Regions from separate parts of the Heliomicrobium gestii genome, predicted to be linked through region 1. Evidence: riboswitches for the same ligand, from Rfam matches in the RefSeq annotation. Region 1 holds a riboswitch; each other region holds the start of a gene.
The links. Region 1 has a riboswitch for cobalamin ahead of GTO89_RS15215 (uroporphyrinogen decarboxylase/cobalamine-independent methonine synthase family protein). Riboswitches for the same ligand answer to the same signal wherever they lie in the genome.
Positions count from the first base shown of each region.

Region 1 (10,473 bases):
AGTGACGAAAAAAGGCTTGCCATCGCACACCGCCCGCAAGGCCAGGATGGCCTGGAAGGTGGCCATCTCATCAGCATTGCCGCCGGAGACATGGGTGAAAGCGCCGTCTTGGCGCTGGAAGCGCAACAAGGCGTCGATGGGGCCACCGCCGCTTTGATGCCAGGCCGCTGAAGCGGGATCGTGACCCAATGCCGACAGGGCGTTGATGACCATGGCGATGCTTTCGGGGTTCTCGGCTCCCCAGGAAGCGAACCCGCCGCTCGGCTCTTGCGTCGATTGCAAATAGGCGACGGCTCTCTGAACGGCGGGACGATCAGCCGTCTCGCCGAGGGCCGCTAAGGCCATCAAGGCCATGCCCGTCGAATCGACATCCGCCATGGTCCGGTTCTGGCTGTCCCAATGAAAGGAACCGTCGGCGTGTTGCTGATCTTGGAGCCACTGGCGCGCTTTTTCCTTCGACTCGGCCGGCCATTCTGCTCCGGCGGCGGTCAACGACAGGATCGCCCAGATGTGGGCGTTGACCAGTCGCTCACCGCCGTCAAAGCGGTTATCGGCGAACTTGCCGGAAGGCGATTGCATCGCCAGCAGTTCCTGGACAATGTTTCGCCCTTCATAATCGGCAGGATTCTTTCCACCGGCTCGAAGCAGAAATATCAATGTAGCTGTATCGCTGGCGTCGCCGGTCTCGGCAGCCTGGGTCGACTGGGTGGAGACCGTCCGGTTATAGCCGGCTGTTCGCACATCGCGACCGGCTGCGCTCAGCGCCACATAGGCCCAGGAGGACAAGGCGCCTTCCTGGCGTTCCTTCGCGATCAGGTTTTCGCAGGCGCGGCTTACAGCGCCGGCTGCATTGGCACGGCTCACTGCATCAACTGCATTGGCCCGGCTCGCAGCGGCTGCATCGACGGATCTCAAAGCGCCGGCTCCATTAATGCCGCTCACTGCGCCGGCTGCTTTGGCGCCGCTCGCTTCCGCTGTCGTCTGGGGAGCAGCGATCGCCGGCTGGATGCCCCATAACAGTGTCGATAAGACCATCGTCAGAACCGTCATCCAGACATAGGCCTGGTTTTTCACCGGAGTCATACCTGGAGCCCTTCGCGGCCAACCGGCAGCCGCCGACGCTTGTCTGTTCATGGCGTTCCTCCTTGCCGTTGTTGCGCCAGCGCCTCCCAATCGGGGCTGGGCGCGTCCATCTCGTTGCTGTACCACCAGAGGACTCGATCCTCCTTTTGCACCGTCTTTTCATTGGCGCCCACCATGGGCGTCTCATCGTTCACTTTGTACATCCAGCCGCGCATGCCCCGGTTGGCCTGGCCGTTGATGCTGGTGACAAAGCTCCCGTAGGCCGGGCTCATGCCGTAGCGCAGCCCTGTGGCGTCGAGAGCGCCCAGCGCGTTGCCGCCCCACCGGTTATCGGCGGCGATGACGACGCTCGCCGGTCCGAAAAGCAGTTCCCCCTTTTGGCCGACGACAGCAACCATCACTGAGAGGCCTTTGGGGACCTCTCCGGTCGTCGAGGCCGCTTTCCCTGTCCCGGCCTCTTTGTCGCCATCCCTCGCAGCCGGAACCTCCGGTGACTTGCCTGCGTTCGTGACCGGTGGGGAGGCGAAATTGACCGTCTCCCCTGCCCCGGCGGAAGGAACGCCGCTCTGCGTTCCTTCCCCTTTCGACGGCGATGGCGCTGATTGCCCGTTCTCTTGCCGGTCAACGGCGTTGGTTGGGTTTGCGGCAAAACCCGTGTTGACTGGGGACGGCGGCGCTTGCGCGTTTTCCGGGACGCCGCTTTTGCCTGAGAGGGTGACCGCTCCGAAGAGCAGCGCCACGAGCAGCAGCAAAAATCCCCAGTGCCACCCGATTCGTTTCGCCATAGCCTTCATCTCCACTCCTCTGGAATCGATGGTCTCTTTCAGTTGCTCTTCGCCGCAGGCGTCTGCTTCATCAGCTTATCGACGAGCGCCGCCGCCTCCGCCCGGTTGGCTTTCGCTTGCGGTTGGAAGCTGCCGTCTGCGTAGCCGCGCAGCAGCCCCAGCCGCACCGCTTGCGCCACCCAAGGGCGCGCCCAGGGAGAGAGGGATTCCTGATCGATGAAGGAGATCGCTGCCGACTCTTCCGTCTGCCAGTGCAAGGCCTTGCCGACCATGACGGCCATCTCTTCTCGGGTGACGGGATCGACAGGACGAAAGGCGCCGTCAGGGTCACCCTTGACGATGCCGGCCTGGACAGCGGCGGCCACCGGCGGGGCGTACCAGTCATCGGGCTGGACGTCGCGGAAATTCGCCTGACCCGTTGCGGGCAGTTGCCGGCAACGGACGAGCAGAGCGGCGAACTCCGCCCGGGTCACCGTCCGCTGCGGTTCAAATCGATCGGGCGCTACACCGCGGAGAATGTCGGCGTCTGACAAGCGCCGGATGCTTTCGGCGGCCCATTCGAATCCCGCCAGATCGACAAAAACGGCTTGGACCTTGTTGGCTGCCGCCGGAACGGTTTCGACGGATTTTTTCACCATCAGGGCATAGTCGGAAAAATGGGGAAGTTGCGCCAGGAAGACGCCTTTTGTCCCGTCGAAGACGGCGGGCAACCTCATCCAGGCTTTTGTTTTCTCCTCGAACACCGCCAGGGCCAGGTCCTCCGGTTTCACCGCCGGCGGCAGAGCCACGCGCCAGGCGACGGTGACCGGTTTGGCGAAGGTCGTGCCGTCAGGACCAAACCGATAAGTGGGAGAAAGGAAGGCGAATCCTGAAGGCGCTTGTTGAGCCGACGGATCCGTTGACGAAGGGGCTGCAATTTCTTGGATGGTCAGTTTGGTGTCCCCGCTCAACGCGTTGGCGGGCACGGCCAGGGCGATTTCTCCCTTGGCGTCGGCGAGTACGGCGCCCTGATCGGCCTTCACTTCCTGCTGCAAGGCCACTCGATTCTCGGTCAGTTCCCGCTGCTGCTGTTGATAGGCCTGATCCGAGAGGGGCCGGTATTCGCCAACCACCTGCAGAAGGGCCAATTGGGGACCAGCGGCGGCCAACGGCGTTGCTTGCGCCATCGGAGCGTCTTTTTTCAGGTTTTCCAATGCCTCTATTGCCTTGTTCGTCACCTGCAAGGCTTTCGGAAGGCGGCTGTTTTGTTCGTTGACACCGGCAGGGACGGCGCCGCCTGTTTGGCCCCCTCCCAGGTTCTTGCCGCTGACCACATCCGACCAGGTCGGACCAGTGTTGTTCATGTCGACGCTGTACCACCAGATGACCTTGTCTCCCCCTTTTATCGCCTTGTCTTTGGCGGCCATCATGGGGGTGACGTTGTTCACCTTGAACATCCAGCCGGACAATCCCTGGTTGGACTGGCCGGCGATGGCTGTGACAAAGCCGCTCCGTTCCGTGTAACTGACACTGGCGCCTTCCAGTGTCCCGAGGGCGGTCATTCCCCAACGCCCATCACGGCGAACAGTAACCGTGGCAGGTCCGAAGAGTTTCTCGCCCGCCGGACCGATCACGGCCACATTCACTTCGGCTGAGTCGCCCTGCGGATCTGTCGGACCGCCTGTTCCGCCGCCGGTTCCACCGCCGTTCAGTTGCGCTCCCAAGGCCAGGTACGCCGCTAAGGCTTCTGTCGCGCCAAAGACATTCCGGCTGCCGCCAAAACTGCCGTCATCATTGAGAGCCTTCGTCAACATCCAGTCGACGGGGCTGTGCTGGTTGCTGTCTTTCAAGTCGGCGGGATTGAGGGCCATCTTTTTCATGGTGATGACGAGCTCTGCCGTATCGACGACCGGATCGTCATAGGGGCCGCCGAAACCGCCGCCATCGACCTGTTGTTTGCTCTTCAAATAGGCCAGCCCGTCGGCGATGGCCTGTTGGACATCGGTGTCGTTATCGACGGCAGGCAAACTTTTCAGCGACCGGATCGCCTGGGCGGTGGCCATGAAATCGGGGTAGAAGACGCTGCCGAAGCTCTCCCCCCAGGCGCCTTTGTCGACGCCGTTCTGCTGTTGCTTGCCCAGCAGATAGGCGCGGGCATCATCCTTGATCGTCCCGTTTTTACCGGCTTCCCCTAAGGCGAGATAGGCCCAGCCATCGCTGTAGATGCTGTTGGAAAAGCCCTGCTGCGGACTGTGGCGCGCCAGCAGCATATCGGCCAGTCTGTTGGCGCGATCACCTTCCTTGAGCGCTTCCATGGCCAGGAGGGAAAGGGCCAACGGTTTGACCGGCGGCTCTTTCGCCCATCCGGTATCGACTCGGGCGTATTGGTCGAAAGTCAGCCCCAACCGTTTCAAGGCGATCAGCGTTTCGGCGGTGGTGGTGCTGCTGTCGCCGGAAACGGGGATGGCAGCGGTGTCCTTGCGCTGTATCGACTTCAGATAGGTTTCAATGTCGGCGACGGCGGCATCGACATCTCTCCCGTGCGTGAAGCCGGAGAGGGCCGATAGGACTTGAGCCGTCAACTCCGGCTCTTCCGGGCTGTAACTGCCGTAAGCGACGCCGGCCGGCGTTCCCCAGTCATCGCTGTGGGCGGTGCGATACATATTGAGATAGGCAAGCGCCTTGACGGGATCGATATCCCCCAGTTGGTTGCCTTGGCCGAGGGCGCTGAGCACAGCCACATCATCATAAATGGAAGCGCCGAAGTAGACGCTGTCGCCGACGGTCTGCTGTTGGCCGCGAATGGCGTTCCCCAACAGGTCGATTTTTTCATGACCCGGTTGGAGGAGAGATAGGGCTGTCAGGTGTTTGGCCAACTCGGTGGCGCTACGGCCGGCGGGGTTCTCGGCGGCATAGACGGCGTCACTAACCGCCTGATCGCGCAGCGTCTTTCCGTCGCGCAGCCAGGGGGATTGGGCCAGGTCTGCGCCAGCAAGGGTCAGGGAAGCGACGAAGCGAGCGTCAAAAGTGGCGAACCCGCCGTTGGAATAGGTCTCCCTGCTCTGGGCATAGCGGTCGCGCAGGAAGCCACCCCCCTTGGCAAGGGCCTGTACGACCCGTTCCTTCAGTGCCCCCGCTGGCAGGTCGTCCTTGATCCGGGCCAGGGCTTCAATGTTGACTTTTGTGCCGTATTCGTTCGCGTAGGGGCCGAAGCTGCCGTCGGCGTTTTGGTTGGCCAACAGGTATGTAATCAGGTTGTTCGAACTTCCGACTTCATGGCCGATGGTTAATGCGTCGGCCTCGGCGAGCAGTTGTCCTTTCACCGATATAGAGTAGGGCGGTGTCCACTTGGCGGCGCTTAAATCCTCTTTGGCCGCGATCAGGGTGGCTGCCGTATACCCGTCGATGCTTTCACCGTTCTGCCCTTTGCCGTGGATGAAATCAACAGCCTTAGCGGCCAGTTCACCGGCCTTGACAGCCGGATCGTCCGCAGCGGCTTGGGCTGCTACGAAGGGAAAGCAACAACTCCATAAAAGCAGCAATGCCAGGATCAGCGCGACTGATTTGCGGCTGCTCCGATGGATGCGATACAAGGGGCGCAACAGGATCAATCCTCTCATTCATTTTGATTCTTCTCACCGATGACAGTTCCCTTTCTGGGCTTCACTCGTCACGTTCAGGCGCGAGATGTTGCCTGCAAATAGGCTCGGACGGCCTGGGAAAGGGCGGCGCTGATGGCGGCGGCGAGCAGCGTCCCGATGCGTGTCGTCGGTCCGGCGTACTCTTGCGGCGCGCCGCCGGTCCGGGAAGCCACCACGACGGCGTCGGTGCCCGTGCCGGTGGCCCAAGCGCCTGTCTGGGGACAACGGATGCCCAATTCTCGCAGTGTCCGGCTTTTCGCTTCTGTGAGCGTCTGCACGGCGTTGATCAATGCCCCGTCGGTGAGGCTTTGATCGAGAAAGGCCATCAAATTGATCGTCCCAGGCATGGGCAACCCTTCCCAGCAGGGGGTGATACCGGTGGCGCAGGCATTGCTCACACCCGCCGTTACCACCACGGCGATATTCGTATCGCCACAACGGCGCTGGACCCAGGCCGCCTGGGATACCCAGGCGGCGGTCATCAACGCTGTCGTCTCTTCGATCGGACAATCGGGAAAGTTGTCCCGTAAAAAAGCGATCAGTTCGCGCCGGGGCTGACGCTCGTCATAGTCTTTGTGAACCTGGCGGTTGACAAAAAATCGCTTTTCGCCGATTCCCCCGCCGAGGATTCCGGAACTGGCGCAGCGCCAGGGGGCGTCGGCGGTCACGAGAATGCAGTCCCCTTCGAGGCGACCGTTCAATCCCGGGAGCAGAGGCTGCCAGCAGCCCGGCGCTGGCGCCGTCAATACCAACCCCAGAGCGTCGACACCTCCCGGAGCCGCCCATACACAGCCTCGGCTTCCGCCTCGGAAAGACGGGCCATCCCACAGGCCGGCGTGAGCGCCGTTTGCCGGTAGAGCAGCGCTTCGGGAACACCGAGACGGGTCAATTCACTCATCTGTTCGTGAAGCCGCTTTGTCAGAGAGAGGGCCGTTTCTTGGGAAAAAGCGCCCGTGACAGGCACGATGCCCCAGGCCAGCCAGCCGCCCCGTTCGAGAAAGGCGATCAGTTCGGGGATAGAACGGTTGATTGTGTCCATGGAGCGATAGGCGTCAAATCCGATGATGTCGGCGCCGCTGGCAAAGAGAAGCGCCCCGTCGGCAGGCCCGCAGACATGAACACCGGCAAGCCCGCCCATTCGCTGGATGGCCGTGATGATCTGCTGCAACCCTTTCTGCAGGTCATCATCATTGACCGTTTCCTGTTCACAGTCGTCAAAGCCGAGCATGGCCGGTTCGTCGATCATCAACAGCACGGGATGGCCCGTACGGCGCAGGTCCTTCACCTGCCAGGCGGCGTTCATGGCGCAGTTCTTGCAGAGCACATCCCAGAGGAGGCGTTCATGAAGGATGGCGCGCCCGTTGCCATCGACGATATTCAGTGCGAGGGTGAGCGGTCCGAGGACTTCCCCTTTGAGGGCGACCATGTCCGCCCACCGGTTACGTTCATCGGTGAGGACGTCCTTGAATGCGAGATAGCTGTCCAGATCGATATGAAAAGGGGAATCTTCATGGAGGTGAATCCAGCAGGCGGCCTCGTTCTCATAGGCTTCGTAAAAAGCGGCCAAAGCGTCTCGAAAGCTATTTGCGCCCATATCGATCACCGGATAGCCCTTCATATTTCCGGTGATCAGTCCGACCCGCTCCAATGGAGATAATGCGGCCGCCATAAGACTGTCGCCGTTCCGGGGCGAACGCAGTTGAGGCCAATGGGGCATCTCGGGGCAGTACTCGCGGATAACGGCCATGGCGCTTTCCAGATCTCCGTGGGGCAGACTTCCGATCCCGGTCGTGACGCCAGGGTATAACATGCTGCGCCCTCCTTTTTCTGCTCATGCAGCGGGTAAAGTCCATAGAAAAAACAGCCATGCAAAAACCCCCAGCCAATCAACTGGGGGTAGAAGGAGGCAGAACACCAAGCGCCCTACCGGCGCTTTTTGCCTGCTTCACCTCCCTATCCTCCGTAGGTGCGATCGGTGATTTTGAACAGGCAGGTCTCCTGGCTCGGGGTCATCTGGGGCTCTGTCTTCCCGGCGGCTATTGCCAGTGACATCGATGAGCCGCATCACACCCTTACAGTGGCGGGACCGCGCCGGCTTCACACCGGACTTCCCTTTTCACGCCTGCCGAATGGCAGGCGACCTGTTCGTGCGATTCCATTGTCATTCCGTTCCTATGAACGGGAAACCGATACCATGCGTGATCGGCCCTTAGAACAGAAAAAACCTCAGCCTTTCGGCTAAGGTTATGGTTCACTCGGGCCGTGACGCATCCCCTGAGAGCAATGCATGAACGGCAAAGCAGACCACCTCCCTATCCGCGTAGGTACATTGGCAGTATCAGAACAGGCAGGTCTCCTGGCTCAAGATCATGGGCCGCTCCGCGTCTTCCCGGCTCAAGCCAGTGACATCACACGGGGGCCTCCCTCTCACAGTGGCGGGACCGCGCCGGTTTTACACCGGCTTCCCTTTTCACACCTGTCACTCAGACAGGTGACCTGTTCCCAGACATATTCGGTTCATTCGTTAGTATCTTCGCGGCGAAGGGGACAATTCCTCCATAGCCGCTCAATTTTTCGCTTGCCACCAAGCGCCTTTATAAATCTCCTGTGACGACAGACCAACGGTCATCGACAGGCGCCGGCAAGAACAGCGCCGGATGGACAAGACTCGCCGGAGTCGACCTGCCCATGGTACCCGGCAAAGCCGCCGGCGCCGTTATCAAAGGAGGCAATGCCGCTTTATCCGGCTCGGCAGAAACGGAGCGAACGGGCGGAATCTGAGTTGCCTGCCGCTGTTCGGGAAGCATGAGCGTCGCCGGGGCCTCAACGGGCGGAACGGTTGGCAATACGAAGGCCGCCCCCGTCTCTTCGCCAAACAGTGTCAACTGCTCTCCGCCAGCCATGCCCTTCACCGCCCCCCGCACCGGCATGATCAATCGCTGCCGGAGACTGGCCGCGTCAGGTCCGATCTCGCCGTAATAGCGGCCCTTGCAGGTGATGAAGTAGCGCGCCCGCTTCATGACGACGCCCATGCGCCCCATGTGCTCGAAGTGGATCGGCCCCACCCGCCGCGCGGCAAGAATGCGTTTGGCCGACTTGACGCCGATGCCCGGCACGCGCAGGAGGGTGCGGTAGTCGGCGCGGTTGACTTCGACGGGGAAAAAGCCGAGGTGACGCAGCGCCCAGCCGGTTTTTGGGTCCAACTCCAAGTCCAGGTTCGGGTTATCGGCGTCGACGATCTCGTCGGCCTGAAAGTCGTAAAAGCGCAGCAACCAGTCGGCTTGGTAGAGCCGGTGTTCCCGCAAGAGCGGTGGCGCCGGCAGGGCCGGCAGGCGCGGGTCGCCGCTGACAGGCACATAAGCCGAGTAGTAGACGCGCTTCAGTCGGAACTTGCGATAGAGGCCCTCGGCGAGGGTGAAGATCTGCCGATCCGATTCCGGCGTCGCCCCGATGATCAGTTGGGTGCTCTGACCGGCCGGGACGAAGGCGGGTGTCCGCCGAAAGGTCCGTCGCTCCTCCTGATTTTGGGTGATGGCGCCGGTGATCTGCCCCATCGGTCTGAGGATGTTTTCCTTCTTCTTCTGAGGGGCGAGGCGGCGCAATCCCTCGCTTGAGGGCAGTTCGATGTTGACGCTCATCCGATCGACGAGTGAACCGGCCTCGGCGATCAGGCGGCTGTCGGCGCCGGGGATGGCTTTCAAATGGATATAGCCATTGAAGCGGTATTCGTTGCGCAGCTTGCGAACGGTCCGCACCAGTTGTTCCATTGTATGGTCGGGCCCCTTCTCGATGGCGGAACTGAGAAAGAGCCCCTCAATGTAGTTGCGGCGGTAAAAGTTGATCGTCAGATCGGCCAGTTCATCCGGTGTAAAGGAAGCCCGGGGGACGTCGTTGGAGACGCGATTGACGCAAAAAGAACAGTCATAGCAACAGACATTGGAAAAGAGCACCTTGAGCAGGGAGATGCAGCGACCGTCGTCCGACCAGCTATGGCAGATGCCCGAGGAAGCGGTGCTGCCGATCGTCCCCGCCTTCCGCCCGCGGTTGCTGCCGCTGGATGAACAGGAGACATCATATTTGGCCGCCGTCGATAAGATCTTCAGTTTTTCGCTCAAGTTCATCGTCATCATCGCCTGTCATGAAAAGTAATCCCATGATGTTGCCGTTCTTTCGATCTCTATTGGCACAAGTGTTCCAATCGATTTCATTTTAACATATCGGATGGGCGTCTCACAAGCAACCCATTTCATCGGAAGGTGGTCCTTTTTTTCCCCGCCATTCCAGGCATTGCTTCTGGCGACGGTTTTGATTACACTTGATTGGGGACATCGTTGGGAATTCCGCTGTTTTCCCGCTGTCTCTCCATCTTCTCCTTCATCAATAGGCCTTATGGGAAGGCTGAATCCACAAGGAACGAGGAGGACGGTAAATGAGTTTCTTCAAAAAGGCGCTGGCCAGCATCGGGATCGGCAGCGCCAAGGTCGATGCTGTGTTTCATACCTTAGAGGCGACGGCAGGTTCCGAGGTGAGCGGCGTCATCCAGATCAGGGGCGGCAGTGTGGCCCAACATATTGACAAAATCAGCCTGATGGTGATGACGGAATACGAAAAGGAATTGGAGGACCGCAAGGTAACGGAATACGCCCAGGTGCAAAAAGAGCAGATCCGCCTTTCTCTGGATCTGCAGCCCGGCGAGGAACGGGAGATCCCTTTTTCTTTCTGCCTCTCCCCCTACACCCCTGTCTCGATCGGTCAAACCCCGGTCTGGGTTCAGACCGAGTTGGAAGTGGACATGGCGATCGATCCCTCTGACAGGGATCACCTGCAGGTGCGTCCCCACCTGAACATGGCCGCCGTCATGGATGCCGTCGAACAGTTGGGTTTCCGTATGTACAAGGTCAAAAACGAAGCATCCTATGCGGGGCCCGGCATCCCCTTCATTCAGAACTTTGAGTACAAGCCGACAAGCCATTTCCAGCGCCGCC
Region 1 is NZ_WXEX01000015.1:70,654-81,126, forward strand. Features, by position in the region: gene GTO89_RS15195 (prenyltransferase/squalene oxidase repeat-containing protein) at 1-1,134, opposite strand, end outside; gene GTO89_RS15200 (DUF4430 domain-containing protein) at 1,131-1,868, opposite strand; gene GTO89_RS15205 (S-layer homology domain-containing protein) at 1,907-5,467, opposite strand; gene GTO89_RS15210 (adenosylcobinamide amidohydrolase) at 5,524-6,240, opposite strand; gene GTO89_RS15215 (uroporphyrinogen decarboxylase/cobalamine-independent methonine synthase family protein) at 6,231-7,298, opposite strand; cobalamin riboswitch at 7,460-7,648, opposite strand; cobalamin riboswitch at 7,818-8,003, opposite strand; gene GTO89_RS15220 (putative DNA modification/repair radical SAM protein) at 8,083-9,609, opposite strand; gene GTO89_RS15225 (sporulation protein) at 9,918-10,473, shown strand, end outside.

Region 2 (10,473 bases), on a different contig from region 1:
TGGTCGTATCCGGCGGCGATGTCTGTTACCAGTGTGCCCAAAACGAAATAGGGAACCTGGTGGCAAAGCTGTTTTTGCATCTGGATCGTCGTCTGGATATGGTGGGCCGGCACATGGCCGGGGCCTTCGACCATCACCTGGACGCCGGCTTCCAGCGCTCGTTGAACCAACTCGCCCACCAGGATCAGCCCTTGGATCTGTGCCCGGTCGAGTGAGTCGGCGATGGCGCCGGGCCGGATGGCGTCGCCGATGGAGAGGGTGATGTCATAGCGCTTGGCGATCTCCAGCACACGGTCAAATCGGGCGTAGAGCGGGTTTTCCCTGCCATGGTGAAGCATCCAACCGGTCATGAAAGCGCCCCCTCGGGAAACGATGTCCGTCACCCGGCCCTGCCGGCGCAACCGGTCGATCACATCCATGTTCAAGGCGCAGTGCAAGGCCATGAAATCTACGCCGGCTTCGGCATGTCTTTCGATGGCGGTGAAGATATCCTCCTCTGTCAAGGCGACCACAGAGCCGTAGCGTTCAATCGCCTCTTTCGCGACCTGATACAGGGGCACAGTGCCCACAGGCAACCCTGTGCTGGCGATGGTTTGGCGCAGGAATCCCTCAATGTCGCCGCCTGAGGAGAGATCCATGATCGTATCGGCGCCGGCCTTCTCGGCGGCCCGCAGCTTATCCAGTTCACCCTCGCTTTCCATCAGGTCTGACGATGAGCCCACCGATGCGTTGACTTTCGTGCGGATGCCCTTGCCTACAGCGACAGGATCCACATTGGGGCGGCTGTTGTTTCCCAGGATGACCATGGTTCCCTCTGCGATGGCCTGGCGGATCCTTTCGGGTGAGACCTTTTCACGGTTGGCCACGTATTCCATCTGGGCGGTGATGATGCCGTTGCGGGCGAATTCAGCTTGGGTTTTCTTTGTCATGGCGATTCCTCCTTCGTTATGTTGGGAACCGGTTTGCTCCGGTCAGTCGCCTTGCCTGTTAACATGACATGAGCGCCTTCTATGTCTTAGCAGAACTCAACGGGCGTTCTGAAATACTCGGCCAGAACTCGGCGGGAACAGCCATCGCCGCAGGCATGGCAGTTGATCTCTTTTGCCATGTCTTCCGATCCGGCGGCCGCCTCGGCTGCCGGACCTACCGGCGTGCCGGCGGCGCTCCTGGTCGACACAAGCCCATCGGGATCAAGGGCCAGCCTCTGTTCCGCCTTCCGGTTCTGCCAGCCCCGCGCCTGGGAAAGGGCGGCGTCGCGCTCGACAGCGGCGGCGAACCCTTTGGCCACGTCGGCGGCATGAGCGGCAATGCGGGCCGAGATGACGCCGGTCCGGACATCCTCCACCGTCGGAAAGCGAACATGTTCCGCTGGGGTGACGTAACAGATCAGGTCGGCGCCGGCAGAGGCGGCCAAGGCGGCGCCGATGGCGCAGGTGATATGGTCATAACCGGGCGCAGCGTCTGTCGCCAGGGGCCCGAAGATGAAGTAGGGCGCCCCTTCGCAGAGCTGTTTCTGCAGTTGAACCGTCGTGTGGCAGTGATGCAGGGGCGCATGGCCCGGCCCTTTTACCATCACCTGCACACCGGCGTCACGGGCCGCCCGGACCTGTTCGCCCAGGATCACCATCTCCTGCACCTGCGCCCGATCCAGCGAGTCGTGGCCCGAACCGGGTCGCAACCCATCGGCCAGGCTGAGGGTCACATCATAACGCCGGCAGATGTCAAGCACTCGGTCAAAGTGGCGGTGAAACGGGTTTTCCTGTTGGTGATGAAGCATCCAGCCGGCCAGCGAAGCGCCGGCCCAACTGACCATATGGGTCAGCCGGCCCTGCCGCCGCGCCAGTTCCAACGCCTTTAAGGTCATCGCCGAGTGCAGGCCAAAGAAGTCGACGCCCTCGGCGGCGTGACGCTCCATGGCGTCAAACATCTCCTCCACCGTTGTGGCAAGAATGCCGCCCCGCCTCGCGTCGCGCCGGCAGGCAAAGACCTCATACTGGGGCAGTGTGCCAACGGGTTTTGTGGATGTCGACAGCACATGCCGGCGAAAGAGGGCCAGATAGTCCTTCAATTCAGCCTCCGGTTCCCGCAGGCGATCGACGCCGGCTCCGATGGACAGATCCAGGACCGCATCTGCCCCTGCCGCCAACAGAACCTCTAGCTTCTTACGCTCTTCCGACTCGGATCCGCCCTCCAGGGGCAGTCCGATAGAAGCGCTGACTTTGGTGCGCAAGCCCTTTCCAAAGGCGACAGCCTGCCGTCTTTCGGCCCGCTTGCGGTTGTAGGGCAAGACGATGGTTCCATCGGCCAGCCCCCGGCGGATCGCCTCGGGCTCCACCTGTTCCCGCTGGGCCGCCTCAGCCATCGCGGGCGTGATCATGCCCTGCAGGGCTGCCTCGCGCTGGGTAATCTCCACTCCGTTCAGCCTCCTTTTTTCTGTCTCCCGACTGTCCGGCAAATAAAAAAAGCCCCCAGATCCATAGCGGATCCGGGGACTTTGCCATCATCCCTGAAGGGTCTCCTTTGCCGGGAAAGAGACCCTTAGACCGTACACAGGCAGGTCTTCTGGCTCGGGTTCCTCGCTGGCTGCGCCTTCCCTCTTGCGAAGTGGCCTCTTGCAGCCGGCTCCCCCATACAGCGGCGGGACCGCCCGGGATTCGCACCCGGTTCCCTATTCTCCCTTGCGGGCACCTGTGAACACTTTATGAAATTGATTGGTTGCGCTTATTATCATAATCGCAACATGTTCGCCTGTAAAGATGGATTTTCCAAAAAAACATCCACAGTTCCAGCCACTCGCAGGGCCTTACAGGGCGTGAAACCCCAAAGCGCAGGCCAGCAACCCCACAATGGCGCTGCCGCCGACGTAAACGCCGCAGCGCAACCATTCCCCGTCCTCGATCAGCCGGACGGCCTCAACGGTGAAGGTCGAAAAAGTGGTAAAGGCGCCCAAAAAGCCGATCTGAAAGACATTTTTTTCGATCGATTGAATGCCTGGGTTGCTTGCTGCATGAGCCGCTGACAGACCAAGCAAAAAGGCACCCGCGATATTAATGAAAAAGGTCGATGGCGGATAAGCCAGGGAAGTCCGTCGCGCGACAGCGACGCCGACGCCATAACGCGCAAGGGCGCCCAAGGCGCCGGCGGCGCCGATCGAAAACAAATCCCACGGCGTCATCGGTCCACCTCCAGCGCAGCGGGACGATTTTCCTTCATCATTCGAGCGCCGCGCGTTCCAAGAGCGCTGACCAGCACACCCAGAACAAGGCTGGACAACACATAGGCCCCCGCCAAGGCAGCCTCGCCCGCCTCCAACATGCGCACGCTCTCGAGCGCGAAGGTGGAAAAAGTGGTGAAAGCGCCCAAAAACCCCGTGGCGAAGCCGAGCCGAAGGGCGGGTTTGATCGCCACTACCTCCATGGCTACCGTCAAAAAGAAAGCGAGCACAAAAGCGCCCAGCAGGTTGATCGTCAAGGTCCCCCAGGGGAAACCGGTCTGATCGGCCAAAGGCGCCATCCATGTTCCCATAAAAAAGCGGGCCAGCGCCCCCAGAAAACCGCCGATCGCCACAGCAATAGCGTTCATCGCCGGTCCCTCCTTAACAGAGCCCGCTTGGCTGCGATCCTTTTTGCGGAGACGCCTTCCATGCACGCAACCCCTTCCAACAGGACCGCCGCCGCCCCACCCGAGGCGATGGCCGCGCTGCCGGCAACTGGGGCAGGCTCATCCCGCCCTTCCCCCTCTTGGGGCAGCACGACTCGCGCCGCTCGGGTCGTCTCAGTCCTTCCCGCCCCGTACGCCCGGTGACGGCCTGTCATCTCCGCCGGTTCCCCCACCTCGACGATGGAGATGCCGCCGTTACCCAGGTCTTTTTTTCGCACCCGGCAGCCCCGTTTCAACCGGAGATACCACAACAGGATGCGGAGAAACCCCTGATGGGAGATGACGACGATCGATCCCCGCTCCCTCGCCACATCCAACAGTTGTGTCCAAGCGAGCCGGGCGCGCCGAAAGGCCTGGTAGAGCGTCTCCTCGCCCTGCGTAAAGGGCCAGGCGTGACGCCACACCGTCATGGCGATGAGCAGACAGAAGGGGATCGCTCGTCGATTCCCGCTGCCGGGAAACTTGGACAGGACGATTTCGCCAAGGCTTTCCATGGTAACCACCTCTGCGCCCCATGCTCGGGCGAGGATGGTCGCCGTCTCCTGGGCTCGTTGAAAATGGCTCGCCACCACCACCGGGACGGGGCGCAGCCTGCGGGCCACCGCCTCGACCTGACCGATTCCCGTCGTGTTCAACCGCACCATCGATGGCGATCCGGACATCATGGCGTTAAATGTGTCAATCGTAAAGCGAGCCCCAAGCGGTATGATGTTTTCGTCCGTTTGCCCGTGGCGGACGAAGATAATCTGCATATTAACCGACTCCATCTTGTCATTCAAAAACCCCATGGCAAGAGCAACCCCTCGCCAAGCGCCTTGTACGTCTTTTTTGTCCGGGGTCAGACACATCTTTAAGTGTAGTATGGGGAGAAAGGATCGTCAAGCTACTATTTTCCACTTATTGCCACAAAGCAGGATTGCAGCCTATTTACGTCGAAATCATCATGTTGAATAGCCGAGTCGTCATTGATCATTGATATATCGAAACTTGATGTATCAATGACATTGATACACCGATCAATGCCTACCGCCTAACGACGTCGTTCAGCGATAGCATGGGCGGTGAATTCCAAACCATCACGTAAAAGGTAAGACCGTCCATCACCGGATGATGAACGATATGGAGTGACTTGCATGCTGCAACAGGCCCGGACACTGCTGAACCGGCACTACGGCTACACCGCCTTCCGACCCGGCCAAGAAAAGATCATCGAGAGCCTGCTCACCGGTCGCGACACCGTGGGCATCATGCCGACCGGCGGCGGCAAGTCGATCTGCTACCAGATTCCGGCGCTGCTGTTGCCCGGGCTGACTGTGGTCATCTCCCCGCTGATCGCATTGATGAAGGATCAGGTGGACAACCTCCAAAACCTCGGCATTGCCGCCACCTTTATCAACAGTTCCCTCGACAGCGAGGAGGTCGACAGTCGCGTCCACCGGATGAACCGGGGCGAATTCAAACTGATTTACCTCGCGCCGGAGCGGCTGGAATCTCCTCATTTCCGCCACCTGTTGCAGCGGTTGCCTGTCTCGCTGATCGCTGTCGACGAAGCCCACTGTGTCTCCCAATGGGGTCACGATTTCCGCCCCAGCTATCTCTCCATCGCCTCCCTGGTCGCTGACTACCCCCGCCGACCCCGCGTGTCCGCCTTTACCGCCACAGCCACTGAAGCCGTGACGGAAGACATCATCCGTCACTTGGGGTTGCAACAACCCCATGTCTTCGCCACCGGCTTTGACCGTCCCAACCTGTCCTTCCGCGTCATCCGAGGCGAAAATAAAAAAGATTTTCTGGCCCAGTACCTGGAGGCGAACCGGACACGAGCCGGCATCATCTATACGGCGACCCGCAAGGAAGCGGACCTCCTCCAGGAATACCTTCTCCGCAAAGGCTTCCGCGCCGGCAAATACCACGCCGGATTGGCCGATTCGGAGCGGGAGCAGGCTCAGGAAGCATTCCTCTACGACGACAGCCGGATCATGGTGGCCACCAACGCCTTCGGCATGGGCATCGACAAGTCGAACGTGCGCTTTGTCATCCATTACAACATGCCAAAAAACATGGAATCCTACTACCAGGAAGCGGGGCGGGCCGGACGAGACGGCGAGCCGGCCGAATGCATCCTGCTCTTCAGCGCCCGCGACATCAACACGCAAAAGTTTCTCATCGAACAAAACCAGGCCACACCGGAGCGCAAATCGATGGAGCATCGCAAGCTCCAGTCGATGATCGATTACTGTCACACGCCGCGCTGCCTGCGCAGTCATATCCTCAACTACTTTGGCGAGGAAGCGCCGGAGCGCTGCGGCAACTGCAGCAGTTGCGCCGATGACGTCGAACCGGTCGACATCACCACGGAAGCCCAAAAGATCTTCTCCTGCATCGTTCGCATGCAGGAGCGATTTGGCATGAACCTGGTCGCCGAGGTTCTCAAGGGATCGAAAAGTAAGAAAGTGGCCCAGTCCGGTTGCGACCGCCTGTCCACCTATGGGATCATGCGAGAGTACACGATCAAGGAGATCACCGACATGATCAGCATCCTCACCGCCGAAGGTTACCTCTATGTCACTGAGGGCGCCTTCCCCGTCGTGCGCCTGCTGGAAAAAGCCGTCCCTGTGTTAAAGGGACACGAAAAGGTCTTTCTCAAGGTGCGTAAGCGCGCCAGCCGTTTGGAAGCCGACAGCGACATCTTTGAGAGCCTTCGCCGGCTGCGCAAAGAGATTGCCGACCGGGACGGCGTCCCTCCCTACATCGTCTTTCCCGACAGCACCCTCCGCGAGATGTCCCAGCGGCTTCCCCTCGACCGGGCGTCGCTGCGGGCCATCAGCGGCGTCGGCGACACCAAGCTGGATCGGTACGGCGACGCCTTTCTGGAGGAGATCGGCCGCCACATAAAGTAATTCACCCTCTCCACCGCAGCGGCATAAGGCTATGAGTGTAACATGCGCGCATATCGGTGGAAAGGGTGACATACACATGTATGATGATCCGTATCAATCCCCTCACGACGGCTTCTCCGCGTCGGTCGACGGCCGCGCCTACCTCCGGGTGCTCCATGCCGCGCCCAACGCGCCGCCGGTGGACGTCTACGCCAATGACGTCCTGATCATCCAGAGGCTTCCCTACGCCCGGTTTACCCAGTACTTCCCCGTCCTGCCCGGCCGTTACCGGATCGACGTCTACCCGACGGGGACCCGGACAAGGCCGGTCATCGGCACCGTCGTCGATATCCCGGATCGCTCGATTTATACGGCAGCCGCAGTCGGCCTCCTCCCCAACCTCAGCCTCCTCCCCATCAACGACCCCCGACTGCCCCGCCGGCCTGACTCCGTCTTCATCCGCTTCGCCCACCTGTCACCGAACGCCCCTGCCGTCGATATCACCCTGCCCAACGGCACCGTGCTGTTCCGCAACGTCTCCTTCCGTCAAGTCACCGGTTATATCCCTGTCCCGCCGGGCGTCTACACCTTGCAGGTTCGCCTGACCGGCACCTCACAGGTCGTCTTGACCGTGCCGAACGCGCGTCTGCTGCCCAACCGCTTCCTCACCATCTACGCCGTCGGCCTAGCCGGCGGTCGCCCGCCCCTGCAGGCGCTGATCGCCCTTGACGGCAACAGCTACCTGCCCTTGACCAGCTTTCCCACGCCGACACCTTTTGCAAGTCCCGGAACGCCTTCGCCCGGAGGCCCCTTTGGCGGGGTGCCGACATCACCATGACTGGAGCGGGTTATTAATCATTACACCTTTTAAAACCACAAAATCCGACAGCGCTGAACGGGATGGCGCTGTCGGATTTTCTTTTCTCTACAAGAATTTATTCAAACTGCTCCTTGACGTTTTTTAACTCCTTCCGAATCTCGATCCCTTGGGGGCAGTGACTCTCACATTTGCCGCACTCCACGCATTTCGAGGCGGGGGCCCCCAGTTTTGCCAAGCGACCATACATGTATTTGGCTATAGGCGTGCCGTCAAAGACCCAATGATCATTGTAGGTGGAGAAGCACATCGGGATGTTGATGCCGACTGGACAGGGCATGCAGTAGGCGCATGCGGTGCAGTTGACTTTTACTCTTTCCTTGAATGATTCCCTCACCGCGTCAATGATGGCCGCTTCTTTTTCCGTTAACGAATTCGCTTCCGCTTCCTGGGCGACACGAACATTCTCGATAACTTGCTCCATCGTTGTCATCCCGCTCAACACAAGTGAAACATCGCGATGATTCCATACCCACCTCAAAGCCCATTCCGCAGGGGTTCGTTTGACATCCGCTTGATCAATAATACCTTTCGCTTGCTCAGACAGTCGAACCAGGTTACCGCCTCGTAACGGCTCCATCACAGCAATGCCTAAGCCTTTTTCGGCAGCGTAATCTAACCCTTCTCTGCCTGCTTGGAAATCTTCATCTAAATAGTTGAACTGAATTTGACAAAAGGACCAATCGTAGTCATCAACGATTTCCTTAAATAAACCCAATTGATCATGAAAGGAAAATCCGGCGTATCTGATTCTTCCATCTTGAATCGCTTCATCGAGAAACTCATGAATGCCTGCCTCTTTTAATACAGGCCAGACATTCTTATTCAAGGCATGAACCAGATAAAAATCGATGACATCGGTCTTCAAGCGCTCCAATTGTTCATTCAAGTACCGATCCATATCGGCTCTCGTTTTGATTAACCAACTAGGAAGCTTGGTGGCCAACTTCACCCGCTCTCGGTAGCCGCCTTCCAACGCTTTTGCGACAAAGGGTTCACTCTCCCCAGCGCGGGCGAAGCCAGTCCCATGATAGGGAAAAGCCGTATCAATATAATTCACGCCGGAATCAATGGCGTACCGGAGCATCGGTATGGCCTTTTCTTCATCTATTTTCGTTTGGTCACCGTCGATAACTGGCAACCGCATACATCCAAATCCCAAAACAGATACCATCTCATTGGTCTTCCCATACTTTCTATACAACATATTGCTGCCACCTTTCTCAAGCGCCTGAATTGCTCAAGCGCAATTTCACCATCTTTTTTCACTCTGCCTTAAACAATGCACAAATAATGATTGTTTAATTCACCCTTTCCCACCAACGGGAAAAGACTTGTTGCTCCTTTTCAAGATCTACCGGCTCTCCGATCATGGGGGTAAGCAGCCGGTAGTTTTTATTTTGACTGGCCAACGCGATCCGTTTCAATGGATCATCCCAGGGATGGTTGGAGATCGCAAACTTGCCGGAGTGGCCCGCGAATAAGGCCTTGGTTTTCAATTCTTCAGCCGCCTTCGCCGCCTCCTCCGGCATCATGTGGATATTGGCCCAACTCTTGTCGTACTGGCCATTGTCCAGAAGGACAATGTCAAAACCATTCATTTTTTCTCCGATTTCCTTGAAATGGGGTCCATACCCGCTGTCACCGCTGAAGAATATCCGCCGCTGCGGCGTGACCAGCGCAAATCCAGCCCATAACGTCTTGTTTCTGCTGAGCAGGCGGCCGGAAAAATGGCGAGCGGGCAGTACATGGATGGTAACGCCATTGTCCAATTCTAACGCGGTAAACCAGTCCGCCTCGTGGATGCGTCGTTTTTCAAATCCCCATTGGTCAAAGTAAGAGCCCACGCCTAACGGGCAGATCACATTTTTCACTTTCGGTTTCAAGGCAGTCACCGTAGGGTAGTCTAAGTGGTCCCAATGATCGTGAGAGATCAACAAATAATCCATTTCCGGCAGATCATCGGCTGCATATGGATTGGTTCCCTCAAAAACCTTGTTTGCAAAAGAGACCGGTGCGGCATAGGAACTGAGCACAGGGTCAAGCAGAAACCGCTTGCCTCCCATCTGTATGAAGTACGAAGAATGACCCAGCCAAATTAGGATATCCTTCCCTCTGTCCAGGGTCTTCAGATCCGTTTTAACGGTGGGAATGGCATCCACCGGACGCAGCCGCTCTTTTTTAGTAAAAAGAAACTCCCACAGCACTGAAGAACTGCTTTTTTCTCCGGTAAATTGAGGAGTGGGGATTCGGTTTTGAAATTGATCATCACGATATTGGGGAGAGTTTTTTATTCTTTCCAGGTCAGCGCCACCGGGCAACCTGCCAAACTTGGGATGCCGCAGGTACAGACCAATACCCAAAGCGAACAGGATGAGGCTAATGAATAAGGCAAACCACATCTTTATTACCCACTTTTCATGTACTTCCTCTAAAGTATTGAATCACCTTTTCTTCTGGCCCTTCATCTCCTCCTCTGCGTTTCCCACAATCGCCTGAAACCACATCTATGTTCTCCTGAAATACCATCGTGTAAAATCGTATGGCCCCGACAATCCAGCCAAGGTACTGTGCGTTCGCCCAGCGCACACGCCCATCCGCACGATGTGAAAGACGTTATTTGCGCCTCCAACAACAGCTTAACACCTGGAGTTGCCTCCAAGTCAAGTGTGCTTATGAAAAAACAGGAGTTCTCCAACTTTCGGCAAAACAAAGCCGCTTGTTGGGCACAATCGCTCCGTTGTACTCGTCTTCTCAACCAATCCACTTGTGCAAGTGAATCAACGCCCCGCCGGCCGAGCCGGGGGCGCAAAAATGCCGAGGCGTCATCACCTCGGCATTTCTTCTCAGCTTACTTGGGCAAATGCATGACCATCAATGGCAGCAATCCGACTTCGGATTGAAGTGAACCCGCCGGTTCGACTCCTCCGCCTTCTTGGCGTCGTTAAAATGATCCAGTGTCGAAAGGTAGCCGGTGATGCGGCGCACCCGGGAGATGCGGTCACTGCCGCACTTCGGACAATTGTCTTGATCGATGACACCGTTCAGTCCGCAGGA
Region 2 is NZ_WXEX01000011.1:50,550-61,022, forward strand. Features, by position in the region: gene bzaB (B12 lower ligand biosynthesis ThiC-like protein BzaB) at 1-929, opposite strand, end outside; gene thiC (phosphomethylpyrimidine synthase ThiC) at 1,016-2,413, opposite strand; cobalamin riboswitch at 2,536-2,707, opposite strand; gene GTO89_RS12815 (fluoride efflux transporter FluC) at 2,804-3,175, opposite strand; gene crcB (fluoride efflux transporter CrcB) at 3,172-3,582, opposite strand; gene GTO89_RS12825 (histidine phosphatase family protein) at 3,579-4,448, opposite strand; gene recQ (DNA helicase RecQ) at 4,794-6,560, shown strand; gene GTO89_RS12835 (DUF4397 domain-containing protein) at 6,637-7,377, shown strand; gene GTO89_RS12840 (aldo/keto reductase) at 7,475-8,623, opposite strand; gene GTO89_RS12845 (MBL fold metallo-hydrolase) at 8,718-9,818, opposite strand; gene GTO89_RS12850 (anaerobic ribonucleoside triphosphate reductase) at 10,291-10,473, opposite strand, start outside.
Region 2: it holds a riboswitch for cobalamin, as region 1 does, so the genes downstream of both, thiC (phosphomethylpyrimidine synthase ThiC) here and GTO89_RS15215 (uroporphyrinogen decarboxylase/cobalamine-independent methonine synthase family protein) in region 1, are expected to answer to the same signal.

Region 3 (10,473 bases), on a different contig from region 1:
CTCCGAACCGGGAGGTGTCAACAGTTCGACAATATTGACGCGGGCGATCTTTTTCTCTTCAAAAATGCGCGCGCACTCGGCGCTGTACTCCTTCTGAACGATCAGGTCGCGACCAAAGGTCAGAAAGCCCTGGTTGGAGTTATCGAGCAGCGTCCGGATCTTCTCTTCGCGCTCTTTTAAAATCGTCCCCTGGATGTCGCTGATCAAGAAGGCTTTTTTCGTTTCTTTCAACAGTTTTTGATAACTCTGCGCCAGCGCCTCGTATTTGAACAGCAGCGGGTTGTCGCCATGGCGAGGATCAGCCAGTTGTCGCAAGGCGTCCTCGAGGACCCGTTTCTCCTGTTCAAATAAAAAACCGCCCTGTTCTTCTTTGGTCATTTTCTACCTCCCCCCTTCGGCGAGACATCCCTTGCGGCCCTCGGGGTAAAGACGAGCACCGTGATATCATCCCGCTGGGCTTCTTCCCCCATGTAGTCAGAAAGGGTTTGGGTGAATATCTCCTGCTGCGCCGGCAGGGCGACGCCGCTAAGACCGGCGATCAAGTTTTTGAAGCGTCGTTTTCCGAAGGAGTAGTCCTGAACGCCGCCGTTTTGATCCAGATAGCCGTCTGTCGTGAGGTAAAGGAAGTCGCCTTCTCCCACCTCCACCACCCGGTTTTCGATGGAATCATCCGATGCAAAGCGGGGGTGGCCGATGCTCTTCCTGCCGCCCTTCATCACGGTCACTGATGTAGAAGCTCCAGACTGGTAGAGGTCCATCCCGGCGCCGGCGAAGACAACACGCCTTCCCTTGATCGAACAGAGGCCAATGTCAAGGCCGTCATAGCGCGTTTCCCCGTCCGCTTTTTTCTGGATCGTCTCCCGGACAGCCTGGTGCAACCGCCGCAGGATTTCGGCGGGATCCTCTCGAAAAGCTTCATCCGTTCGCTCATCGGCGATATGGTTCAACATCGTGGTGACGGCCATCGTCATTAACGCGCCGGGGACACCGTGTCCCGTGCAATCGCCGACAGCGACGATGCACTCGTCGTCATTGTAACGGCGGATCCAGAGGAAGTCGCCGCCCACGACATCGCGGGGGCGCCAGATCAGGAAGTGTTCCGCAAACAGTTCTCCCAGTTCGTATGGCGCCGGAAGCACCGCATCCTGCAATCGTTTGGCGTAATCGATGCTGTCCATGATCTTGCGGTTTTTTTCAGACAGTTCCCGGGTGCGCTCCCCCACAATCCGCTCCAGTTCTTCATTTAGCTCCAGGGCGCGCCGGTAGGGGTCAGCGATGCGCCGGGATACGATGTAAAAGACAATGCAAATCAGGGTGACGGAAAGCAACCCTGTCACAAACATGTTGACCAGGATCGAGTTCAGCACCGCCAGGCTCTCGGCGCGAGGAACCTGAAAAACCAGTTTCCAACCGGTGGCGCGGATCGGCTGGCTGATCAGGTCCAACCGATTTCCAGCGCCGTCCACGTATTCCATCACGCTCGTTTCGCCCTGATCGTTCGCGCTGAACAAAACCTTCTCCTCGATCGCATCGGGCAGATAATCAGCGAGGTTTTTCCCGTTGCACTCCAAACTGTCGGAGAGGTGGATGGCGCCCTTCTCGTCAACCAGCCAAAGACGGCTTCCGGCGCTGAACCGGTACTGCTGGAATTCCTGCGCCAGATCCTCCAGGCTGAGGCCGACGCCCGCCACACCGTAGGCTCTCGCTGCGCTGCCGATACGGGCGTTGACGAATATGTAGGTGTTCTGTCGCGCCTTGTTGTAGTCGAGATGGACCTGTAGCGGCGCCTTTGAGGCGAGAAAATCGAAGAACCAGCGATCATAGGGATCCTGGGGATCCATCGTCTGCATGATTTTCCCCTGCTCGCCCCAGTAGTTTCGCGATTGGGCGCTGACGATGAAGGTGTTCACATAACCATGATCACGAGCGATATCGACCAGCTTTTGGCGCGCTTTATCGCCCAGTTGATCATCCCGTTCACCTGTCGCCACCCACTCCGTCACTGTCGGATCGCTGGCAAGCAGGCGCGCCGTCTCGGTGGCCCGCTCCAGCCGCCCGTCGATGCGGGCCGCCATGGACCGGGCGATGTAATGGAGGTCCTTTGTTTTCAACTTGTCGATGACGCCGGTTCTCGTAATGGAATAGCCAATGACGCCGGTCAGCAGGACGGCCAGGGTGATCATGGCCGTCGCCAGCACGATGACCTTCATCGCGCCACGGTCATAGAGAACGTTCCGTCCTCCCTCAAGAAGGCCCTTTTCCTTCTCCAGCCCCATCGTCATCGCGCCCCTTTTGTCATACAGCGTTGCGCTGGGCCTCTGTGCCCCAGTCATGGGAGATGGTTGCTACCGTCCCGGTCCGTCTTTCCTCTCCCGAGAGATGATCTGAAAGGGCATCGACACGTCTTCCTTAAACTCCTCGGCGCATTCCAATTCGCTGTCATTATCCTCATCATAGTACCAGTTCAGTGACAGTCGTTTCCCCTTCTTAAAGGCGTCATCCAACTTCTCCAGAAGCATCATGACACACTTGGAACTGCTCGTGTTGATGTAGGGGAAACTGAAGTCGATGACAACGTTGACTTCAGCCGTCAGTTGGTCCAGGTAGGCATCGACCCACCGCAGGACCGGCTCGTAAAAGGTAAAGGCGTTTTCCGGGTATGACTGGCCGGATAACTTCAACATATGTCGCTGCGGGTCGAAGTCAACCTCCGGCGTTCCTTTTGATCCGGCAATGAAGAGCTTCTCCATGGCAATTCCACTCCCTATATGATGGCTGTCAATGTGAAGAAAGCAAACCGCTCATCGATGTGGATGATCGAGTATTCCAAGGGGGCGCTGGTTTTGCGGGCGATATCGATGAGACCGAGGCCGGCGCCGAGGCTGCCGGGCGGCAGTTCCTTTTTCATCTGTTCCTTGTAGAGTTTTTTCAGTTCCAACTTGTCCAGGGCGCTCACCCGATCGATGCGCTCCGCCAAAACCGGCGCGTCAGCGATTTCGATCAGGTTGCCGGAACTGACATAGGTGCCTCCCATTCGCTTCCCGATGACAATGATCCCAGAATTGGCCACTCGCTCATAGACGTCAGCGCCTTCTTTGACGGTAATGTAGTTTTTGATGTTCTGCGTTTGTTCGATAAAGATGGCGAAGATATTGAAGATGTCATTCTTCGGCCGGTTTTCGTTTTCCAGGTAGCTCTTCACCGCTTCGCCCAGTTCCTCAATGATCCCCTGGGTGAAACGTCCGGAAAAGCTGATCAACACGTTTTCACTGCGAAGCGCCTGCTGCAGTTCAATCATACGGTTGCCGTTCATATTGCTGCCTCCCTTGACGCAGATTCGGTTCCATATTATCATCTTTTGCTTCCCAACGGATCGGCGCGTTTCCATTATAAAATAAGCAGCCCCGGTGTTGATTAAAATCTTGGCGAAGTACCTAAAGTTGATCTAAAGGATTGACACAAGGGGATATGTCATTCAAGCGCTCGCGAAGGGAAAAGGATGCAGGACGAATTGTGTCGAACTATTAGACAAAAGGAAGAAACGGGAGGGATAGAATGCAGGGGAAAAAAGTCCTGATTGTGGAAGATGACGCGAAAATCCGCCAACTGTTGATCCTCTATCTTGAAAAAAATGGGTACCTCACGGCGGCGGCGGAAACAGGTTCAGAGGCGCTGCGTCTCTTTGAGTCCGAACAGCCTGACCTGCTCCTGTTGGATATCCTTCTGCCCGATATGGACGGCTACCAGATCTGCCAGGAGATCCGCGACTGTTCCAATGTGCCGATCCTCTTCATGAGTTGCATGAAGGAGGCGGAGCACATCATCCAGGCGCTGAAACTGGGCGGTGACGACTATATCACCAAGCCCTTCGACCCAAACGTGCTCGTGGCCCGGGTGGAGGCCAAGCTGCGCCGGGCGCCCATCTTCCGGCGGGTCTCTCATGCAGAAGAACCGGCGCCGACCCGCCTGCTGGTCTTTGACGACCTGGAGATCGACCTGGCCAACTACCGGGTCACTGTCGGCCGCCAACCCGTCTCCCTGGCGGCCAAAGAATTGCAACTTCTTTTCTTCCTGGCTCAACACCCCAATCAGGTCTTTACGGCCCAAGAGCTGTACACGCGGATCTGGGGGTATGAAGATGTGGGCGACTACCGGACCGTCATGACCCATGTCAGCAACATCCGCAAAAAGATCAAATCCGACCCGTCGGCGCCGGAGCGCATTCAGAACATCCGCGGTTTTGGCTATAAATTCAACGGCTGACGCTTTTTGCGGCGATACGGCCACAGGAAGGAGTTGCCTACGTTGCCGAGGGATGGCGATGGCAATACGCTATTCGGTAGGGAAACCCTGGTGCTGAATTCAGCGAAGGCCGAGGTTGTCCACATTTCCGCTCCCGAAGCGAGGCAGACCTTTGCCGACCTCACTTCAGAATACGAAAAACTTCTGAAGGTATCGGCAAAGATTTTTAAAATCAGCGACATCCAGGGGCGGTTGCTCAAGGAACGGGAGTATGAGATCAATGAGGCCAATGGGAGCTTGCACCGCCTGGAGCAGTCGCGCCGCCGTCTCGTCTCCGACATCTCCCATGAACTGGGCACACCGATGACCTCGATTCAGGGGTATCTTCGGGCCATGCTGGACGGGATCGTGGCGCCCGATCCGGAAAATCTGAAGATGGTTTATGAAAAAGTCCTGCTGGTGAACCAACTCGTCGAGGACCTCTTTGAACTGTCGAAATTGGAGTTCGGCCAGCCCGCTTTCGATCTGAAACGGATCCAACCGGATGTGTTGGCTGACGATCTGGTTCGCCGCTTTGGCGCCGACATCCGGCAACGGGGCTTCCGTTTTGAATCTTCGCTGGCTCTGCCCTCTCCCGCCGCCGGCGCCCTTTTTCTCTCTGTGGACACGATGCGCATCGAACAGGTGATGAACAACCTGATCTCCAATGCGCTGAAATACACCGCACCAGGGGGAACGATCCGGCTATGCTTTCGCTTTATCTACCCCGATGAGGCCCCCCTGCCCCAGAAAACGCCTGTGTCGTTGCAAATCCGTGTGGTCGACAACGGTCCGGGTATCGACGAAGCGGCGCGGGCACAGGTATTTGACCGTTTTTACCGGGCAGACCGTTCCCGCCAGGAGGAAGGCGCCGGTCTCGGCCTGGCGATCGCCAAACAGATCGTGATCGGCCACGGCGGGCAGATCGGCCTGGAGAGTCAACTCGGCAAAGGCAGCACTTTTTATTTTACACTGCCCCTCACAGCCACCCCTCCCGGGGTATCAGCGTATTCACAATCAGGCAAAAAAGGAGCCTCCGAGAAGTGACACTCGGAGGCTCCTTTTTTGCCGATTAGGGGGCGGCAACGCCGTCGGCCCGTTTCTTGCTTTGAAAGATGCCCGAAGCCAACAGGGCGCCGCCGAACACGAGCGCTGCGCCCAACCAATGGTAGCCGTAAAGGGGTTCCTGCAAGCCCCAATAGGCGATGGCGGCGGCATAGACGGTGATCAGGTTTTGAAAGAGGGACGATACGGTGGCGCCATAGGCTTGGACCGCCTGGTTCCACCAGTAGAAGGCGAGGACCGACGCAAAAAGGCCGAGGTATACGGCAGCGCCCCACATCCATGGCGCCGCTGGTTGGCGGGTGGCAGCGGAAAGGTTCCAGTCGTAAATTCCCATGGGAAGCAGGAGCAGCGCGCCGATGGCGAAGGAGTAGCCTGTGGCCGCCAGGACTGGCACGTCTTGCGCCGCCTTGCGCCCGGCGATTGTATAGAGCGCCCAGAGGGCCGTCGCCAGCAACACCAGCAGGTCGCCGGGATTGAAGGACAACTGAGTCAGCCGTTCCCACGATCCCTGGGCCGCCACGACAGCGACGCCTGCCACAGACAGGATGATGCCGGCCGCTTGGGTGCGCTGTAATTTTTCACGATCGATGAGAAAGACGAGCATGGCCGTGACCATCGGGCTCAGCGCATTGATCAACGTGGCGTTTACCGATGTGGTATAGCGGAGTCCCAGGTAAAGAACGGTGTTGAAAAGGCAGACGCCTGACAAGGCCATGAGGGTGATCCAGCCCCAGGAACGCCGGGTGATGCGCTCGATGGGATAGGTGCGGAGGGCCATCGGCAACATGATCACCGCGGCGATGACGAAGCGGATGCTCGATAAGGCAAAGGCGGGGATGGCGACGACCAGCAGCCGTCCCATCACAAAGTTGGTCGCCCAGATAAGCGGCGTCAGGATCAGTTTATAAAAGGGGTTCAAGGGTTCTCATACACGACCTTCCTATATTAAAGTATACATTTTTGTGACAAACATTGGGCAAAGGGCTGCCTTCATTTCATCATAACACAATTCCAGCCATCGGGCGAAGTGACAAAGATGACAACAAAAATAAAGAACCGCAGTCAAGCGCCTGCGGTTCCACCGAGGTTGGATTCTTTGTATCTACGTATCTACATGAGACGCATTCCCTTTACCCCTCGGTACGCCGCTGCCGCCAAGCCAACATTGACAGCGGAACCGACAACCAGAAAGGGCATGACGGCCACGACGGCGGCCCAGCCGCCCATGAGCAGCATCGTCAAGGAGGAGACGACGCCGTTCAGAAACACACCGGCGATGAACGCCGCCGTCAGGCCGAACCGCTCCTTTGTCCAACGAAAAACCCAGGCCCACAGGGCCATCTGCGCGGCGATAAAGAGATGAACCGGCAGGGTGAGCGGAAAACCGACAACCATGGCGGTCAGCAGGTGTCCGAGGGTGATGACGATCATCCCCCCTGTCGCCCCAAGGGCCAGGGCGGCGAAAAATCCGGGGAAGGAGTCGAGGCCGATCGTGCCGACGGGGCTGGGGATTTTGATCATGGCGCCAACGGCGCTCAAGGCGATCAGGACGCCCATCAGGGCGATTCCCCGGATGCTCTTCCAGGAAAAGCCTGTCTGATTGTATTCCAAGGGCATGTGGCTCATGTTGAAAACCTTCTTTCCTGTTCTTTGGCATGTTGTTGCTGTGGAACGACGATCGCTTGGGAACGGCGATCACCGGAACGAGCGCCTTCGATGTCGTGATGTCCTGACCTTTACCGGGCCTTCTCCTTCAATTCGCCGAGATGGTGGATAGGCGCGCCGGCGATCTGGGGCGGCGATGTCTCGGCGGTAAAGATCAGGCAGGTGGAGGGGCCCGCCGATTTAGCCAAATCCAGCGGGGTGTCTTCCTGCCAGCCGACGACTCGGCAACGGACGGCTGCCGCCAGGTTTTCGGCCTCGACGCGAATCCCTTTGGAACCGACGGGCACCACTTCACGCACACGGGGATCGGCCAGCAATGCCCGCACATGTTCAGCCCGGGCGATGGGCTTGCCGTCATCAGACACCACCTCGGCGCCGACTTTCGGCCACCCGAGGCAATAGACCTGATCACCGGGCCGCGAGGCGCCCACGCGAAGGCCCTCCCTTTTTACAGCCCCGACGACGGTGATCCCCACACCGGTCTGTTCCGTAGGGATGTTTTTTTCGGTGCTGATGGCGATAGGCAGATCGCGCTTGCCGATGGCGCCGAGTTCGTCGCGAACTCCGGCGAGCACCTCACCCCCTGTGGGAAAGGGCTCATTGGCGATGGCTGCCGTCAGCGCCACCGGTTCTGCGCCAACGGCGAGCACCTCCATCAAGGCGACCCGGGTGGTGCAGATCCCCACGATATAAGGGGGGACCTGCACGGCATCACGTTCCTTGCCGCCGATGGCGCCGCAGGAGTCGCAGGCCACCACCAGGCACTGGTCGTCAGAAAGAAACACCACTTCCACATCGCGTCCCTTGTATCCCAAGGTTTCCACCTCCTTGAAGTTCATTGCCCCTGGGCATTCTGCGAGCAAAAGAAAAAGCCCATAGCTTCTCTATCGCCGTCAAGGCAACAATAAAGAAACCATGAACTTTGCCATCATTCATGAACGGTCATGTTCCAGGCAGGTCTCCTGACTCCGATTCATCACCGCTGCGCGCCTTCCCGGTTTCCCAGTGGCAACCTGCGCAGGGCTCCTCGTCACAGTGGCGGGTCCGTCCGGGAATCACACCCGGTTCCCTATTCTCCCCCCAAGAGGGGCACCTGAAACATGGCTATGCTCTTTGTTTGTATTATAAGTCACAAAGAGCCTGTTTTTCAACAGGAGCAACCCGGTTTTCTCGACATCAGCTTTTACTTTCTCGAAGCGAGAAATTCGGCTACCGCCCTCAACCTTCCGCCGCGCTGTTCCGCACTCTCGGTGTCAACACTGCATTCATCTTCTGGAACGTTTCCACCGCCTGGGCCAACTCAAGCGCAGAGAGTTCCTGCAGTTGGCCATTCAACCGCTCGAAGCGGGCCTCCTGAATCGTTTGAATGGTCTTCAACCCTGTATCCGTCAGTGAAACCATGACGACGCGCCGATCCTTTTCAGACCGCTCCCGCGTGATGAGCCCCATGCCAGCCAGTTTGTCCATCATGCCGGTCACAGCGCCGGAGGTGATCCCGATCTGGTCGGCGATGTCGGTGGCCTTGCAGGTCCCCGACTTCAATAATATGTACAACAGAAAGATCTGCCCTTCGCCCAGATGGTATTCAGGGCCGATATCCTGGACGGCGCACTTGACATTATAAAAAAAAGCCTCTAACAAATCCTTGATGGCATTTAATTGCTGATCCTTCACCGCTTCTTCCCTTGACAGTTCTTGTCCTCTCCCTTACGATCATATCGTCTTAGTCGCTAAATATTTTAGCCTCTAAGATAAATATTAGGCCGGTAGGTACCGGCTGTCAATGAAAGCATCATTTGTATTTGGCGGAGGAGGATTTTACGGTGAAGAGACAAATCGGCGTCAGCCTGCTTGCCGTCGCCCTGCTGGCAGCGGGGACAGGTTGCGGGAAAACGCCTGAACCGGCAAGCACCGAAGCGCCGCCCCAGACAGTGACGGTCGCCAAGGCGGAGCGCACAGACCTGTCCAACGTGCTGACCTTCAGCGGCGCTCTGGCGGCAAAAGATGAATTAAAGCTGGTCCCGAAGGGCCAGGGCAAAGTCGCCCGCATCAACGCCGAAGTGGGGCAGCGGGTGAACGCCGGCGACATGCTGTTGGAACTGGACAACGCCGACATCCAGGCCCGGCTCGACGCCGCCAACGCCGGTGTCGAGGTCAACAAGGCCAGCCTGGAGCGGGCGCGCCTGCAGCTGGATATGGATAAGATCGCCCTCGACGACGCCCAACGCCATTATGACCGGGTAAAGGCGCTCTTTGACGCCGGCGCCACGTCCCAGTCCGACTTTGATGCGGCTAAGAGCTCCCTGGACACGTCGACAAAACGGTGCGCCTCTGACGAGGTTTCCGTCGCCTCGGCCCAGGCCCAGTTGAATCAAAGCCAGGCCCAGGTCCGCCAGACCCAGGTCGATCTGGAAAACGCCGTGCTGCGCTCGCCCATCTCCGGCATCGTCTCGGCACGGAACGTGAATGTGGGCGAGTATGTCTCCAATACGGCGACAGCCTTCAATGTGGTCCGTATCGACACGGTTGAGGTGAAGGCCGATCTGACAGAGAGCGATGTCAACAGCGTCCGGCCCGGCCAAGAGGTGGAGGTCAAGGTGGCCGCCGCCAGCGACAAACCTTTCAAGGGTCGCATCGCCAAGGTGAGCCCTGCCGCCGATGAGAAGGCGAAGACCTTCCCCATCTGGATCGCCGTCGACAACGGAGACTACATATTGAAGCCCGGCATGTTTGCCGAGTTCCAACTGGCCACCGCCCACAAAACGAACGCCCTGACGGCGCCGGCGGAAGCCGTCGTCATGCGCAGCGGCGCGCCGATTCTCTTTGTGATCACCGACAACAAGGCGGTCGAGCGCAAAGTGAAGACCGGTTTCTCCGATGGCAAACGAGTCGAGATTCTCGACGGCCTCAAAGACGGCGAGATGATGGCCACAGGCGGTCAAATGACCCTGGCTGATGGCGCGCCCGTCGCCATCAAGGAGGCGCAGCCGGCGACAGCCAGCCCTGGCGCCGACACGGGAGCGACGGCGCCAAAAGGGCAGGTGTAATCGATGAGCCTAACACAATTCGCCGTCAAGCGGCCTGTCGCCATGAGCATGATCGTCCTCATGTTTGTCGTGCTCGGTCTCTACAGCTACCGCATGCTCGGCGTCGATCTGTACCCGAACGTCAACGCGCCCTACATCTCTGTCAGCGTCTCCTATCCCGGCGCCGGCGCCGAAGAAGTGGAGAGCCAGATCCTCAAACCCATCGAATCAGCCGTATCCTCCATCAGCAAAGTCGACACCATCTCTTCACAGGCTTCGGAAGGCTTTGGCGTCGTCATCGTCCAGTTCTCCCTCTCGGCCAACGCCGACCAGTCGGCCAACGACGTGCAGAAGAAGGTCGACTCGGTGAAGGGGCAGTTGCCGGATGACGCCAAGGATCCTGTCGTCATCAAGATGGACTTCAACGCCGCCCCGG
Region 3 is NZ_WXEX01000004.1:296,939-307,411, forward strand. Features, by position in the region: gene GTO89_RS06645 (bifunctional diguanylate cyclase/phosphohydrolase) at 1-378, opposite strand, end outside; gene GTO89_RS06650 (SpoIIE family protein phosphatase) at 375-2,276, opposite strand; gene GTO89_RS06655 (DUF1987 domain-containing protein) at 2,346-2,750, opposite strand; gene GTO89_RS06660 (SiaB family protein kinase) at 2,765-3,313, opposite strand; gene GTO89_RS06665 (response regulator transcription factor) at 3,556-4,263, shown strand; gene GTO89_RS06670 (sensor histidine kinase) at 4,306-5,328, shown strand; gene GTO89_RS06675 (DMT family transporter) at 5,354-6,265, opposite strand; gene GTO89_RS06680 (ECF transporter S component) at 6,457-6,972, opposite strand; gene GTO89_RS06685 (AIR synthase related protein) at 7,083-7,835, opposite strand; cobalamin riboswitch at 7,947-8,123, opposite strand; gene GTO89_RS06690 (MarR family transcriptional regulator) at 8,230-8,685, opposite strand; gene GTO89_RS06695 (efflux RND transporter periplasmic adaptor subunit) at 8,835-10,058, shown strand; gene GTO89_RS06700 (efflux RND transporter permease subunit) at 10,062-10,473, shown strand, end outside.
Region 3: it holds a riboswitch for cobalamin, as region 1 does, so the genes downstream of both, GTO89_RS06685 (AIR synthase related protein) here and GTO89_RS15215 (uroporphyrinogen decarboxylase/cobalamine-independent methonine synthase family protein) in region 1, are expected to answer to the same signal.